Linked DNA regions of Rubripirellula amarantea. Each later gene encodes a partner of the first gene's protein in a complex. Links are inferred from orthologs where the notes say so. Each region holds a gene or a part of one and is shown in the gene's direction. Other genes may lie near its edges. The genes, in order: hisF and hisH.

Region 1 (8,258 bases):
TCGATGACTTTCGCAATCGATCACTCCTAATCGTTTTGCCAAACTCTCCCGAACGTCGCCCGATGGCAACTTCTTCAGGTCGGATTCGGCGAGTTCGGCGTAGAGCCGAATGTTTGTCAGTGGCGTGCGGAGTTCATGGGAAACTTGCGAGGCAAAACTGACTCTGTCCTGAGCCTGTTTCATTCGTCGACGAACGCTCGTTAGAACGTAACCGCCCAGAGCCAGCAAAACGACTCCGACCCCAGCGAGCGGTGCGAGCGTCGATATTAAGCCTGCTGTAGGGATAGGATCATCATCATGAAGTTCGAATCGCCATGCGGATAAAGGGGGTGGTAAATTTCGCGACGCAATCGGGCGAGGACGTCGCTGGGAACGATCGCCCCACCGATAGATCATCTGCTGTCGTTCATCCACTAAGCCAACAAAGCCTTTGGCCAACGTGGGGCGTAAGGACTCAAGTTTGACGAAGGAGTCCGACGGGTACGAAGATCGTCGAGACGAGGTAGCGGTTGCTGGAACGTTGACGTGGTCAGGGAGTGCTGCGGCTAGATCGGCGATCCAGCGCGACCTTTCCAGCAGCGTCCCGACGTCGGACTTGCCGTCGGGCGAACGTTGCCAGTAGATCAATTGCATACCCTCGTCCAGAAACCACACTTGCCATGCTGATGAGACCGCCGATGAAGTCGCGTAGTTGGCCTTTGCCTTGCTCTTGGCATTGTCGTCGCCACCCATCGGCGGGCGACTTTCGATGATCGCGGGTAATGCTCGATAGAGCATCGCTTCGTCACCCGATGTCATGATCGGTGGCGGCGGGTAAAGCAAGTTGCCCCGCCGGTCAACGATCATGCTGGTTCGAATCGCGGGAACTGTGCGGTCAAACTGGCTGATGGCGTTGATCGAACTGGGGGTGTCTTGCAATGCATCTTCATAGTCATCAAAGACGCTCGCAACAGGCAGTTCGAAGTCTGCCAATTGCGATTGCATCAATTCGTCAATGCGTTGGCGAGCCAGCGACGTTTGCGAACGATAGTGCGATGCGGATAGCCATCCCAACAACACCAACGGTGCAGCAACAAGCAGTATCAGTGCGAGGAAAAGGCGTTTGGGCATCAGCGATCAATCGAAGCGTTACCTAGAAGAACTAGAGTCAGAGCTTGAGCCCGACCTGCCGCCGCCCAGGAAGTAGTCCAAAATTCCACTGCTTTGTTGCGATTGAATTTCGTTTTGCTTGCCTCGCATGACCTTGCGACTTCGGTTCCAATCTTTTTCTTTGACCATCGAGGCACTATCGCGATTGTACTTGATATTGACTTCAAGTTCGGGCAAGACGTTCAGTGCGTCGTTTTCACGGCACTCTAACAACACCTGTTCGAGAGAGATGGCGTTGCTGGTGAGTAATCGTTCCGCTTCAGCGATTTGTCCGGCATCTCGCAACGCCGTCGCGCGGATATTCTTTTCGTTGGCGATTTGAACGTTGCAGTACGCGAATGTTTCGTAATCTCGTTCGGCTTTGACTTCGGCGATGTCACGGGTAAAGCGAACGATTGCATCTGTGTGGAAGCTCGCCGGTGATCCGCTGATTAAATCCTGGTAGTCAACGTCGACCGAAAGCAGGCCAGCTTGTTCGGCGTCTTCGGCGGAGTCCACTTCGACCTCGAGCACAAAGTAGCGTTCTTGCTTGGAATACAATTGCGCCAGCGGAAGGTAGACCTCGTGCCCAACAATGTCGGCCTTGGTGCCGAGCACGCGAACCGGTCGGACTGCATCGCTTGTGGTGACTTTAATCTTGAAGTCGCTCGCAACAACGCTCATCAAATCGTTGAATTCGTTGTTAAACACAGCCACCAAGTCCTGAGCTTCTTCAACGAAAATGTGATTGCCACTACCTGATGCCGCCAAGCCGCTCATCAAGTCTTCGTTGTAACCGAGTCCCAGCCCAAGCGTGGTGACGCTGATGCCTTCCTTAACGAGGGATGCACCGAGTCGTTCGAGTTCGCGAGGGCTGCTCGGGCCAATATTGGCCTGCCCATCGGATAGCAGAATTACCCGATTAACACTGCTGTTAGAAAGGAATTTCCGGACTTCGGCGGCGCCTTTGGCCACGCCCGCAAACAATGCCGTACTTCCATCGGCCCTGATGGAGCGAATTTTGGATTTCATCAGCTCGCGATCCGACGCCTTTGTGGCAGGAACCAAGACGGTGACAACGGAATCGTAAAGCACTACCGAAACGATGTCGTCGTCTCGCAAACGATCGATCGCAGCGATCGCGGCGTTGCGAGCTTGTTCAATTTTACCGCCCTGCATCGAGCCGCTGGTGTCAATCACGATCGCGACATTTACCGGAGGTGCCTCGGGCGTTTGGGCAGGCTCGGTTCCCTTCAGGGAGATGCGAACGTAGTTGGTTTCGTTCTTGCCCGATAACATTGTGGGGTTGGATAGTCGGACTTGCACATCGACGGATTCGGATTGCCCGGTCTGTTGCATGTTTGCCTGGCCATCTCCTTTGTTATCGCCGCTTCCTTTACCGCCGTCACGCAAGGCGGTGTAGATCTGGGCATTTGTGGTCTGCGTGACCATCATGCAAGTGATCGCAATCATGGCCAAGTGGCAGGTGAGACGAGAGAATTGCATCGCTGGATTCCTTTGAAACGGACGAGAAGAGGTGTGGCTCATCCATTGAACGAAGATACGCGTTTTCAAAGGTTTGAACGACTTCAAAACAATGTAAAAGAAATGTCATGAAGCCCACGAAGGAAATTGTCCGCGAATTGCTATCGCAAGATCCCAGTTCGTTTGAGCCCAATTCGCTAAATGGGTTTTCGGTTGTTTCCGTCGGTGGCGGCTGTATCAGCGACGCTTACCGCGTGAGGGCTGACGACGGTGATTGGTTCGTGAAATCTAACGATGTGTCGTTCGAGGCGAACTTTCAAGCCGAGAGCGAGGGATTGCGTCAATTGGCGGCGGTTGCCGAGCGGATGGACGGGATCGTCGTTCCCCAGCCGCGAGCCGTAGCGGTTGTTGCCGGTGCCTCGTGGTTGGTCATGGACTGGCATTGTCGAAGCGATCAGCAAGCCGAGTCTTACCCAGCGTTCGGCCGTTCATTGGCTCGCTTTCACCGTGAATCGGTTGGCGTGGTAATCGGTGATGCGATGGGTGAAGGACACGACAATTTTCTGGGAGCGGCTCGCCAACTCAATGCACCCCTAAAAGATTGGACCGAATTTGTGGCTCAGCAGCGCATTGGGTTTCAACTTCGATGGGCTGTCGATCAGGGGTTGGCCGATCGTCAACTCGTCGATCGCTGCCATCGGGTGATGACCGAAATGAGTTCGCTGCTTTCAGGACGCGAACAATCGACGTCGTTGTTGCATGGCGATTTGTGGAGCGGCAACTTCTTTTGGGGTGAAAGCGGCAACACGGTGATGATCGACCCTGCGGCCTACCGAGGCTGCCGGGAAGCTGAATTTGGGATGTTGAAGCTGTTTGGGGGCTGTCCCGGCGAGTTCTACGAGGCCTATGACGATGAGTTTCCGCTGGCCGATGGTTGCTGGCGACGAGTAAGCGTTTATGTTCTCTATCATCTGCTAAACCATTTGAACTTGTTTGGCAGCGGATATTTGGACCAGTGCCGACAAGTCGCTGGCGACATTCTTCGATCGCGTTAAGGGCTTTACCTTCCCATGCTTGCTGCTCGTGTCATTCCCTGCCTCGACGTCCACGAAGGTCGCGTCGTGAAGGGCACCAATTTCGTCAACCTGCGAGACGCGGGGGACCCTGTCGAAGTCGCACGTCGCTATGAGCAAGAAGGTGCCGACGAATTGGTATTTCTAGATATCACGGCCAGTCACGAGCAACGTGAGACCATTGTTGATGTGGTTCGCCGCACCGCCGAAGTGGTCTTCATGCCGCTGACGGTGGGCGGCGGCGTCCGCACGATTGAGGATGTACGGACACTATTGTCGGCTGGCTGCGACAAGGTGTCGATCAATTCGGCAGCGTGCAAAGATCCTGATTTCGTCGCACGTGCGGCTGATCGTTTTGGCAGCCAGTGCATTGTCGTCAACATCGACCCTAAGCGAGTGATCCGAGATGGTGAAGAAGTTTGGGAAGTTCACATCAACGGTGGACGAAAGCCTACTGGTCTAATGGCGGTCGAATGGGCAAAGAAAGTGGAATCGCTTGGGGCCGGTGAGATCGTATTGACCAGCATGGATGCCGACGGAACACGCGATGGCTTCGACATACCGATCACGTCAGCGGTTAGTGAGGCGGTTTCAATTCCCGTTGTAGCCAGTGGAGGCGCGGGATGCCCCCAGCATTTGGCGGATGCGATTTTGCTCGGTAAGGCCGACGCAGCATTGGCGGCAAGCATTTTTCATTTCGGACAGTACACCATTGCGGAAACGAAACAGGTGATGCGTGATGCTGGAATCACGGTCCGTCTATAGAACGAACTTTGCGGTGTCGTTTTTTGGCATCTGTGGTACCATTCTCAACCCGGCAAGACCGCGTTGAATTGGCTTGCAAGGCAGGCGCCCCGTTGACCAAAGCCGCCCTTGCACCTACACCAATGGACGCGGCAATGAGCCGTTTTGGAACGAATGGTGGTTGTCATGGAGGCCGCACTTTTCGACTCGCTGAACCTTCAAATCCCCAGAGCCTGTTGTGACTGATGTTGTCCCTATTCGCACCGCCATCATCAGCGTTAGTGATAAGCTTGGCCTAGCAGACTTAGCCGCTGGTTTGCAGGCTGCAGGCGTTGAAATCTATAGCACCGGCGGTACACGTCGTCACTTGGAACAATCCGGCATCGATGTCTTGGACGTTGCCGAATACACGGGGTTTCCCGAAATGCTAGATGGCCGGGTGAAAACTCTGCACCCGAAGATCTTCGGCGGAATTCTAGCGATTCGCGATCGTGATGATCACATGGACGCGATCGAAGAACACGGAATCGTGCCGTTTGATTTGGTCGTTGTAAATCTGTACCCGTTCGCAGCAACCGCATCGCGTCCGGGAGCTACTCGTGAAGAATGTGTAGAGCAGATTGACATCGGCGGGCCATCTTTGGTCCGCGCTGCCGCTAAGAATCATGGGGATGTTGCGGTCGCGACAAGCCCCGAGCAGTACGGCGAAATATTGGCTCAGCTTGATCAAACCAAAGGAACCACGATCGAGCTGCGTGAACAACTAGCCGCTGAGGCTTTTGATCACACAGCCGGATACGATCGCGCGATCGCCGACTTCATGCGAGGTGACACGATCGGCGGCGAGTTCCCGACCAGCTTGAACTTGTCGCTACGTCGGAAGACACAATTGCGATACGGTGAAAACCCGCATCAACGTGCCGCTGTTTACGTTGACCCTACTGATCGTTCGGCGAACCTCGTCTCGGCACGCCAGATCAGTGGCAAGGAACTATCCTACAACAACCTGTTGGACCTTGATTCGGCACTTGAGATTGTTCGTGGTTTTGGAAGCCCCGCCGTTTCGGTGATGAAGCACAACAACCCGTGCGGAGCAGCCACCGACTCGTCATTGGCGGTCGCGTGTCAAAAGGCTCTCGATGGCGATCCGCTTAGTGCCTTTGGCAGCGTGATTGGATTCAATCGAACCGTTGACCGAGCAACCGCAGAATTGCTTTGCGAACCAGGCTTGTTTATCGAAGCGATCGTTGCTCCGGACTTCCAAGCCGAAGCCGTGGGGCTTTTGACGACAAAACCTCGATGGAGTGAGAACGTTCGTTTGATGCAGGTTGGTCGTTTGGATCTGCCGCAATCACCTATCCAGCGCCGATTCATTAGCGGTGGAATGTTGGTGCAAGACGCCGACCGGATGACAAGTTCACCGTTGCAGTGGAAAACCGTCACCAAGACGAAGGTCGATGACGATCTTTGGGACGATATTGCCTTTGCTTGGGAAATGGTTCGGCACGTCAAGAGCAACGCGATTGTCCTTGCCAAGGACACCTCGTTGATCGGCGTGGGTGCAGGACAAATGAGCCGAGTCGATAGCGTTGAAATTTCGATCGATAAGGCCGGTGATCGTGCCGATGGAAGCGTACTCGCTTCCGATGCGTTCTTCCCTTTTCCTGATTCCATTGAAGCCGCTGCTGACGCCGGTGTGATTGCTATTATCCAGCCCGGCGGTTCGCGGCGTGATAACGAAGTGATCGAAGCTTGCGACAAGCATGAGATTCCGTTAGTGCTGACCGGACGCCGGCACTTCAAGCACTAGGCCTATCCGCAGATGACCATTCTCGATGACATCTTGGTTCGCACTCGCGAAACCATTGCTGCGGATCAAGCCTCGGTTTCAGCGAATGAACTCGAAGCGTTAGTCGTTGATCTTCCATCGACTCGCGATTTCGTAGCCGCGCTCGCTGCCGGTGATGAAGTTCAGTTGATTGCCGAAGTAAAAAAAGCGAGTCCGTCGGCTGGTTTGATTCGCGAAGATTTCGATCCAGCAACATTGGCCCAGGCATATCGCGATGGCGGTGCGGCTTGTTTGAGTGTGTTGACCGACGAACCGTTCTTTCAGGGTTCGTTGGAATACTTGAAGCAAGTCAGGGCAGCGGTTGATTTGCCGCTGCTTCGCAAAGACTTTATCGTCGACCGGTATCAGCTCCTGCAGGCACGAGCGGCCGGTGCCGATTGCGTGCTGTTGATAGCCGAATGCTTGACCCCAAGCGAGTTGGTTGAACTGCATGATCAAGCGGCGGAATTGGGCATGGCAACGCTTATTGAACTGTTCGAGCCGAGTAATCTAGATGCCGTTTTGGCGACGGGAACTCGGTTGGTGGGCGTGAACAATCGTGATTTGCGGACTTTCAAAACAACCCTTGAACATACGCTGAACCTGCGTCCCTTGATTCCAGAGGATCGGCTTGTCGTTGGCGAGAGCGGGATTCGTACGCATGAGGATGTTATTCGCCTGGGCCAAGGTGGCGTGAAGGCGATTTTGGTGGGCGAGTCGCTGATGCGTCAGCCTAATGTGACCGTGGCGACCAAGCGGCTGCTTGGAATGGCGGTTGATTGAACTAGGATCGTAGGCTGCAACAACAGGATCTCGCTGGCAAATTGTCGTTCCGGCTTGATTCGGTGTGTTCTTGCCTGCTGCGTCAACCTTTCTACGGGTTCACCGTTTAGCACGTTGTCTCAACATCCTTTTCGGTTCTTTATTGCCAGTGTCTTCATCACACTCAACCGCTCAAGCCCCACCGAATCGAGCGAAACCGGATCAGGAATCGCCAGATCAGATGTCATGCATAGAACGTCAACGCTTCACGCTTGGTCATCGACTTGGCGCGATGATCGCGATCGGCATTTTTGTCTTCGGCGTGGGGCTGACGATTGCTCGAATTGGTATCCAGTACCAAACTCCGGGACCGTTTGACCACGATTCCCAAGGGCTCTGCGACTTTCATAACGGATTGTACTTTCCGACAATCGCTTTGCTGAAGGGATTGAGTCCCTACGGAGCCGAGTATGCCGCGTCGTATCCGGTCGCTAGGCAGATTCCGTTCTTCTCACCATCAATCCTGGTGCTGCATGCTCCTTTCGCGATGATGCCGCTTACCGTGGCCGAGGTCACGTTTGTTAGTTTGTCGGTGATCATGTTGTTGGCGATTGCCGGTCTGGTGGTTCGCTCGATCGATACACCGATCCGAGTGGACTACGTGTTCGCGATCGCTGCGTTGACGGTTTTTTCGCGTGGCGGCCACATCACGTTGTTCGATGGTTACTTCACGTTCGAGTTGATCTTGGCCACGTTCGCGGCGATTCACTATGGCAAGACCAAACCTTGGTTAGCAGCAATCGCGCTGGCTGTGGTATCAGCGAAACCAACTTACATCTTGCCGTTAGGTTTTTTGTTACTGTTCCGAGGAAACGTTAGGGCGATTGTCCTTGGAGCGATCCTAAGCGTTGTTACCACGCTTGGACCAATGTTATGGTTGGCTCATCATGAAGGCGGCGGTGATATGGTTCACGGTATCGAAACTCTGGTGGACCAAATTTCACAGGCTCAAGAAATCCATCGAGCCGACCAGGACGAATCGCCCATCCATTCGTGGACTCGAATCGACCTGCTCGCCGTCATTGCGAAATGGACTGGCGATGATCCCAAGGAAGCACTGCATTTGATCGTGATGGGAATCGTGCTTGCACCGGTGTTGTTCTTGCTCAATCGCCGACGTCGTCAAGGAATCGACGACGGGCTTACCGGTTTGACAGGAGCTTTGATTCTGACGGCGA
Region 2 (8,231 bases), 780 kb from region 1 along the record:
CGGGCTAGCCAGTGTTGACCATGGCGATAGTCGAGAAGGATAACCAATGCCCGGGGGCGCGGGCCAGACCAATCGTGATGATCGGATTTTCGTCAACGGCAGCCAATAATCAGGCAATACATATCACCACGAACCGTATCACCCCGAACTGCATCGCTGCAAATAGCAGCATTTCCTTTCCCGGCAATACTCGGGTGCTGACATTTGCCGTTTTCCGTCAGCGAACGCCAATCGGTCTCCTTCAGCTATCGCAAAGCAGCCGTTTTATTTTCCTTGGGTGCATGCTCTTCTCGGGCGACCTGTTCCAGCACTTCGATCAGACGGCGGCGGATCAATGACGACCAAAGTTCGTACCCTTTTGCATTCAAATGCAATTGGTCCTCACGAAACAGTTCGTCACGTGGGTTTCCGGCGGTATCAAGGACTTGGCCGGCGGTTGCGATGAAATGAGTTCGTGGCGTCGACAACGCGAGTTCTCGCAACATCGCATTGAAATCGCGGATCTTCGGCCAAACTTGAAATCGCTTTGGTGTCGGAGTGACCTCGACAATTAGCACTTGTGATTCAGGTTGATGGGCGTGCGCGACCGAAACGACGTGTTCCACCAGCGGCTTTAGCTGTTCTAGAGTCTTGTCATTCGCGCCGTCCTTGTCGCCCGTAATATCATTGGCGACGAAGATCACCACCGCTCGAAAACGATGAGGTTGGATCAGTCGTTCGGCATAGACCGCTAGATCATCAAACTTCGCCCCGCCGTAGCCTCGTCTGACAACGTGAAACGGCACGAGGTCGACTTCGGCGGTATTCCACAATCGGATGCTACTGCTACCGAGCAACAAAATGGAATCATCGTTTGAGTTCACTGTCGCGTCTGCGGCCTCAAACTTCACGATGTCGTCTTCCCACTTCTTCACTGCCGCATCGCGATAACTCGCTAGTGGATCGGTGGTTTCGGGCGACTCGGTGACGCTTGCTGTCGCTGGCGAACTTTTGGATTCATCGGCACGTGCGGGGACGGTGCCAATGCCAAGTAAAACGAGGGCAATCAATATTCGGGTGAGTTTGGACATTAGTATCGCTGTACGTTTGAATCGATCTGTTGGCTCCAGGCGTCAATGCCGCCCGTCATGTTTTGGACCTTGCTAAATCCCTGTTCGCGTAACACTTGTGTTACGCGCAAGCTTCGGCCCCCGTGGTGACAATGCACGACGATGTGGGAATCGCGATAGGGTTCCAAGTCCGCCAGGCGATCCCCGAGTTCGCTCATCGCGATCAACATGCTGCCGTCAATTTTGGCAAAGTCGTATTCGTCTTGTTCGCGTACGTCGAGCAGGACGAAGTCTTCGCCTGATGCTCGCATGGCGCTTACCGCAGCGATATCAATTTCGATGGGCAGTTCAGTCACTAGGAATCTTTTTTGTTGAGAGAGGCGTTGTAGAGAGAGGCGTTGTAGGAGGAGTCAGTAGAAAGAGAGGGGCGAGTCTACAGGCGACAATTAGAAATCGCTGTTTCCATGATGGCCGATGCACCGAGCGCTTCGAGCTTCTCCATCGCATCAATCACCTCTTTACGTTTGACCATCACTCGGATGCTGCACCAATCCGAATCCTCAAGCGAGTTCACCGTGGGGGAATTGAAGCCGGGAGTGATCGCTTCGGCCGCAGCCAGCTTCGATCGCAGAATGTTGTACTCAAGCAACGAGTAGTCTCGCGCAATCACGACGCCTTCGAGACGACGGACGACTCGATCCGCGGTCTCTTTGTCTCGACAATTTTTTCCTTGGATCAGGACTGTCTCGTAAGATCCGATCTCTTCAAGGATGCGCAAGCGGTTCGCCGCTAATGTGCTTCCCGTTTCGACAAGGTCAACGATCGCATCGGCCACACCCAAGCCAATCATGACTTCGACGGAACCCGATAGGGAAACCAGATGCGAAGTCGCGTGGTGAGCGGCAAGGTATGTCTTGGTGACGGTCGGAAAACTCGTCGCAATCCGCTTCGTGTCTAAGTCCTTCGCGGATTTAAACTCTGAATCATCAGGGATACAGATCGCCAAACGACAACGGCCGACACCGAGTTGCATTCGAGTTTCGATAGGCGATGCGTTGTCCGAAACACCGTATCCGGATTCTTCGACAAGGTCGCTGCCGGTGACGCCCATGTCGATCGCGCCTTCGGCGCAAAGAGTCGGGATGTCGTCGGTTCGCAGAAAGATGATGTCGATGGGCAAGCCGCTCACGCGTGCGAACAAGCCACGGTTTTGCCGACGATACTTTAGGCCGGCTTGCGAAAGTAGTTCCTCAGCGATTTCACTGAGTCGACCTTTGCTCGGCACGCCGATACGGAGATTGTTTTGAGAATCCAAGGAAGTTGCTTCGCGAAAAGAGTATGCGTTGAGTGGGGGCTTAGGATTTGGGTTGGCGGCTGGCTTTTTCGGCCAAGCCAGAGGTGCCTTCGCGGCGAGCCAGTTCAGCGGCGACTTCATCGATGTCGACGCCTCGCCAAGCAAGTAGCACCATCGCGTGATAGATCAGGTCGCCAGCCTCGTAGATAAAATGCTCGCGACCTGCATCGCCCTCTTCGCTGGCCGCCTCGATCATCTCTTCGGCCTCTTCACGAATCTTTCCGCCGATCTTTTCCGGGCCACCCGAAAGCAGTTTGGTCGTGTATGAGCCTTCCGGCATTTCATTGGCTCGCGTGCGGAGCGTCTGCATGAGGCGACGTAGCGACTCCAGATTGGGTGGCGATTCAAGGGGGGAATCGGCGTCGGGATTGGACATCGGAAATCGGGCGATCAAAAAAGAGCGAACTTGGGCAGTAGCGAGGGAGTCCGATAGTAAACTGGCGGTGCCAAATTGCCAATTGATGGGCTACGCTATTGCCTGCACCTGCTTGATTCTTGTGCCTACACCCGCTTGATTCTCGTGCCTACGAGTGCGCGATTCTGGCCGGGTTTTCCCGTTGCGACACTATTTGGACCCAACTTTGCGCTCATGATTACCATCGTCGACTACCAAATGGGCAACCTGCGAAGTGTGCAGAAGGCTATCGAGCGAGTCGGTGGCGAAGCTCGAATCAGTTCCGATCCAAGCGAAATAGCTCAGGCCGAAAAACTTATTCTGCCTGGCGTTGGAGCTTTCGGCGACGCCATGGCAGAGCTCAACCATCGCGACCTCGCTTCACCGATTCGGGACTTTGTTGCTTCGGGCCGCCCATTCTTGGGTATCTGCTTAGGGCTTCAATTGTTGTTCGAGCGAGGGTTTGAACACGGTGAACATGAAGGGCTGGGAGTGATTGCCGGTGACGTCGTGCGGTTCGCGCCAGCGCCCCAGCGGAAAGTGCCGCACATGGGGTGGAATAGCGTTGTTAAGAAACACGACGCACCGGTGCTTGCGGACATCGAAACGGGAACTCACTTCTATTTTGTTCACTCATACTATGTTCGCCCGACCGACCCCGGTGTCGTGGCACTGGAATGTGAGTACGGCGAAAAATTCTGTGCGATGGTTTGGAAAGACAATATCTTTGCAACGCAGTTCCACCCAGAAAAAAGCCAAGCCGATGGGTTGAAGGTTTTAGCTGCATTCGAGAAGTTGCCTGCAACGTCCAACGCGTCTTAATTCAACTTCTCCTTTCGCAAGCTATGTATGTCTGTTTCACCAAAACCCAGCTCTTTGATTGTCCATCGGTCGGTGAACAGCGACGGACGTTTGGCTGTTGAGTACTCTTGGAACGAAGATCGGTTTGTTCATCGCATACTCGTTGACGACACCGAGGTCGCTCGTAGTATCGATTCGGATGCCGAGAATGATTGGCCCGACTCGCCCCCGATTCAGCAGATCTCGCTCGAGCCAATCAACGATCAACCAACAATCCTAGGGGTGGGGGGAGCCGGTCGCGGTCATTGGAGCATCAGCGTTGGCCGTAATCCTCAGCAACCCAATTCCATTCGTTTCGACATCGCCTGTCGAGTGAAAGAGACACCAAAGTTTCTCGGCAGCAGCTATCGAGTGAGTGGTGAACTTGCGATCGAAGCTGTGGTGGGTGAAGTTGTTACGGAAGCGTCATTAGTTCGTGTGTTGCAACGCGAGACGTTGTCGGGAAACCTAAAGGACACTTACCGCTGGGTCTATGACGTAGCGATTCCAGAACCTGAACTTAGTTAGATCAAACACAACATGAGCAAGTCGACCTGCCGCTGGGGAATTCTAAGCACTGCTGGAATCGCAAGGAAAATCTGGAACGCGATCGAAGTCAGCGAAAATGGATGCGTGGTCGCGGTGGCTAGTCGTAACGAGGCCAAGGCGCAGCGGTTCATTGACGAATGCAGCGCGCAAACGGCTCCGGAACAATCTGTGCAAGCCGTCGGTGATTATGAATCGTTGATTGCTGATCCCGACATTGACGCCATCTACGTCCCGCTGCCCACCGGGCTTCGCAAGTCATACGTGGTAGCTGCCGCCAAGGCGGGCAAGCACGTGCTGTGTGAAAAGCCAGTCGCGATTCACAGTTCCGATCTTGAAGAGATGGTTGGTGCTTGCGAAGCGGCCGGTGTTCAGTTCATCGACGGTGTGATGTTTGATCATTCGCAGCGTTGGGAAGCACTCAAGTCGACGTTGCTTAACGAATCACCCATTGGAAAGGTGAGGCGAATACAAACTCACTTCTCGTTCGCTGGTGACGCCACCTTCAAGTCCTCTAATATTCGGACCGACGCCACGCTTGAACCGCATGGATGCCTCGGTGACCTGGGGTGGTATTGCATCCGGTTCACGCTGGGCATCATGGGAGGTCACATGCCGCAGTCAATACGGGCTTCTACCGTCACACCTATAAAGGGGGAGGGTTCTGCTTCGGACGTGCCTGGCGAGTTTGCTGCAGACATGACCTTCGAGGGTGGAGTAACAGCCTCGTTTTACTGCTCTTTTTTGTGTGAAAATCAGCAGACCGCGTGGATTTCAGGCGAGCAGGGCTATGTCAGCTTGGACGACTTTGTTTTGCCTTTATTGGGCGATCACACCCATTACGACGTGCATCACCACCAACTGTTGATCGACGGATGTCGCTGGCATTTCCATCGCAACAGCGAAACGGTTAAGTTCGATGAACCGGCGTGTGATCGGGCGGGAGCTCAAGAGATTGCGATGGTCACACGTTTGGCCGAAGCGGCAATTACGGGCGAAGTCGATGCACGTTATCACGATTTGGCACGACGAACGCAGTTGGTCCTTGATGCATGCCGCCGCAGTGATGCCGCGGGCGGTCAGGTCATTACGATTTGACCAATGATGCCAGTACTGCGTCTGCGGGACCCCTGTAGTGCGTAGGTGGGATTAACACGCTGCAATTGCGGATTTGTTGATGATTTAGAATATCACGCACGACACGAGTCTCTATAATCGATCCGAAACCGATTTGATGTTGCCAGGAGAGAAGTAGAGGAAAGTACAGCAAGCGATGCAGCGTTTGCCGCCGAATCGGTCACCCACCTTGCAAGCTCACCATGTCTGACAATTTCGAACTGTTTGATCGACATCGCGAAACACCTGTCCGTTGGCAATCAAGCAAAGAGACCGACAGCGATGATCACAACATTCCTTCCCCATGGAAGAATGGGGATCAATTCGGGCAATTCACTCTTGAGAAGCTGTTAGGTGCCGGCAGTAGTGGTTGGGTCTTTCGCGCGTACGACGCCGAGCGAGACCGGCATTGCGTGCTAAAAGTATTAAAGCCACGCAACAAAGAAATGCTGCTGCGGAACCGAATTGGATTCCGGCGGATGCTAACAATCGAGCATCCCAATCTTGTCAAAGCGGATCGCATCTACCAGATCGACGATTACACAGCTTTAAGCATGAACGAGGTTCGTGGAACGACGTTGGCTGAAGCGATTCGCCGCATCGCCAACATGGAACCCGAGCAGGCGTTTGCAACGTTGCTTACGCTCATTCGTGACTACGCGACCGGCTTGGCTGTGTTGCACGCGCACGGTTTGGTTCATCGCGACATCAAGCCTCACAACTTGATGGTTGATGAAAACAATCGTGGCGTGATCATTGACTACAGCCTTGTAGACTATTACGAGCTCAACGACCAAGCGTCTCATGCGAGCGGGTTATTTATCGCTACGTTGCGGTACACTGCACCGGAGGCAATTTGTCAGCAGCGTTACTTGCCCGCTGGCGATATTTATTCTCTTGGTCTCGTCGTAGCCGATGCGTTGTACATCGTCGCGAAAGCAACCTCGCATTTTCCGACAAGCCTTCGTGGCGAAGAAGCATTCACACCTCGATTCGGTGACATGGAAGTCGACACGGATCTCATTATCGAGAATCTGGGTGGTCTGAAACAAATTGTCCCGGACCTGATTCGTGATGCCTGTGTTGAGATGCTCGATCGGCATCCGTCGGAACGACCTACGGCGATGCGTTTGGCGCGACTGGGACTGCCGCCAACGTCCGTGGTGCCGTGGGTGGTCGAAGACCCAATGTTTGGGCGTCAGGAAGAACTGAAGAAAGTATCAGATTGGGCCGACAGCGTTTTCGAGGGAAAGGTTTCTCGATTGCACATTACCGGCCCATCGGGAATCGGGAAGTCACGTTTGCTGACCGAAGTGGTGAATTTGATCGAGAGCCGACGTTGGGGTCAGGTCTTTACAGCGAAGTGCCGCGCTCGCGAAGACGCTCCGCTTCAGGCGTTTGCTCAAATATGTGACATGATCGGTCACCGATACCGACGCGAAGATCGCGAGAAAATGCGACTGCATGCGTGTAGCGCAAATTTTCTTTGCCAATCGTTTCCGGTGCTGGGCGCCGTGATCCAACGGGTCGACGAATTCGACCCTACACCGGTGCAAGAACTTACTCGCGACGATGCACTCGAAGCGGGGGCGCAACTGAGTGAAGAACTTCGCAACATGGGGCCGTTGTTTATCGTGATCGACGATGCTCAGTGGGCGGATCGAGATAGCCTGAATGTCCTCGACCGTTTGCAAGTGGCAGTGGGGCAACATGGATTGGGCCTGATCACCGTTTCTCGCGAGCCGAAAGATCCGCAACGAAGGTCTGCCAACGTCACGATCGCGTTGGAAAAGTTGTCTCTGAAGACGGCCGTCGAAATGTTGCAGCACGCTGCGCAGCGTCACGGGCTCGATGTACCGTTGGATCAGATCGAACGATACGCCGTTACAGCCGACGGCAGTGCATTTCGTTTGCAAGAGTTGGCCGAGGAATTTAGCCCAAGCGGGATGCTTCATTGGCTGCATCGACCACTTGGCGAAGACGATGAACTTGGTGAATTGGCTGTTCAGCCCGATCCGTATGGTTCGATTGATCAATTTTGGCGTCGCCGCGTCGACATGCTAAGCAGTGATGCGAAGGCGTTGTTGCCGTTGATTGCTGCGGGTGGTCATTCATCGACACGTCAATTGACCGAGCTATCCGGGCTTGGCGATGCCGTCGATGCCGCGATATCGGAATTGACCAAAGCCCGATTGATCATTGACGACGCCACCGGTCGAGAATGCATTTCCATTTTGCATGACCGTGTTGCCGACGAATTGGTTGGTTCGTTTAGCGAGCAGGTTCAACATGCCGCTCATGCGAAATGGGCTGAGCTGTTGATCAAGGAAGAGAACCCTGAATTAGCAGCTCGAATTGCGGGCCATTTGTTCGCTGCCAATCGACCTACCCAAGCGGTTCACTTTGCGATCTTGGCTGCGGAGGATGCTGAGCGTTTGCTTGCTCTCACCGAAGCTGCACGTTGGTTTTCTATCGCCGCGAAGTACACCGAAGGCAAAGAACGCGTCGACTTGGTTCGCCGAACCGCACGCAACTATCTTGACGCCGACCGGCCGGCTGCGGCCGCGCAGTACTACCGTGAATTGTCGAAGCTTGTCGATGGTGACGAACGCGACGAATGCGAACGTCTTTCGGTAATTCTTTCGATCCGATGTGGTCGGTTCTTATCAGTCCGAGACCAGCTCGACAAGCTGACAAAGCGGCTGCAATTGCCGCGTCCGAAATCGTCGTTGATGTCGGTGGTTTCTATCGCCATTCGCTATTCCAAGCTCGCCTGGAAGCGTCGAAAACGAAAGACCAACGGCGTCGAGGTTCGCGACGTGGTAGAGGCGTTTGGAATCGGAAAGGAATCTGCCGACGGTGTCGACTCTTCAAGCGAGTACGTTCTGCAACGTAAACGGCTAGACATGTGCAACCAGCTTGCCCGGCCGAT

Evidence for each region.
Region 2: the proteins of hisF (region 1) and hisH are in contact, whole or in part, in a crystal structure (PDB 6RU0), measured with the Thermotoga maritima proteins. The link is inferred for Rubripirellula amarantea from one-to-one orthologs. Residues at the interface, in WP_004080486.1 of Thermotoga maritima: Met1, Leu2, Ala3, Arg5, Ser40, Glu41, Asp45, Glu46, Ala70, Glu71, Ile73, Asp74, Ile75, Pro76, Phe77, Asp98, Lys99, Ser122, Gln123, Glu161, Thr195, Leu196, Asn247, Arg249, Glu251; in WP_004080484.1 of Thermotoga maritima: Asn15, Arg18, Arg22, Arg117, Leu118, Pro119, His120, Met121, Gly122, Trp123, Asn124, Asn134, Gly135, Tyr136, Tyr138, Val140, Tyr158, Glu180, Lys181, Ser182, Ser183, Lys184, Ile185.

What each region holds. Positions count from the first base shown.
Region 1 is NZ_SJPI01000001.1:2,024,209-2,032,466, forward strand. The notes cover bases 2,731-5,567. They hold hisF (imidazole glycerol phosphate synthase subunit HisF), read left to right. Parts: upstream 2,731-3,683; coding sequence 3,684-4,451; downstream 4,452-5,567. Other genes in these bases: Pla22_RS07385 (fructosamine kinase family protein), read left to right, coding at 2,742-3,668; purH (bifunctional phosphoribosylaminoimidazolecarboxamide formyltransferase/IMP cyclohydrolase), read left to right, coding at 4,669-5,567. Outside these bases: Pla22_RS07375 (sensor histidine kinase), read right to left, coding at 1-1,110; Pla22_RS07380 (vWA domain-containing protein), read right to left, coding at 1,129-2,634; more of purH, read left to right, coding at 5,568-6,240; indole-3-glycerol phosphate synthase TrpC, read left to right, coding at 6,253-7,041; Pla22_RS07405 (glycosyltransferase family 87 protein), read left to right, coding at 7,262-8,258.
Region 2 is NZ_SJPI01000001.1:2,802,042-2,810,272, forward strand. The notes cover bases 1,996-4,805. They hold hisH (imidazole glycerol phosphate synthase subunit HisH), read left to right. Parts: upstream 1,996-2,992; coding sequence 2,993-3,619; downstream 3,620-4,805. Other genes in these bases: hisG (ATP phosphoribosyltransferase), read right to left, coding at 1,996-2,364; hisE (phosphoribosyl-ATP diphosphatase), read right to left, coding at 2,405-2,779; Pla22_RS10300 (hypothetical protein), read left to right, coding at 3,647-4,165; Pla22_RS10305 (Gfo/Idh/MocA family protein), read left to right, coding at 4,178-4,805. Outside these bases: Pla22_RS10275 (GDSL-type esterase/lipase family protein), read right to left, coding at 246-1,070; Pla22_RS10280 (rhodanese-like domain-containing protein), read right to left, coding at 1,070-1,405; more of hisG, read right to left, coding at 1,483-1,995; more of Pla22_RS10305, read left to right, coding at 4,806-5,281; Pla22_RS10310 (ATP-binding protein), read left to right, coding at 5,503-8,231. UniProt on the Escherichia coli protein: IGPS catalyzes the conversion of PRFAR and glutamine to IGP, AICAR and glutamate. The HisH subunit catalyzes the hydrolysis of glutamine to glutamate and ammonia as part of the synthesis of IGP and AICAR.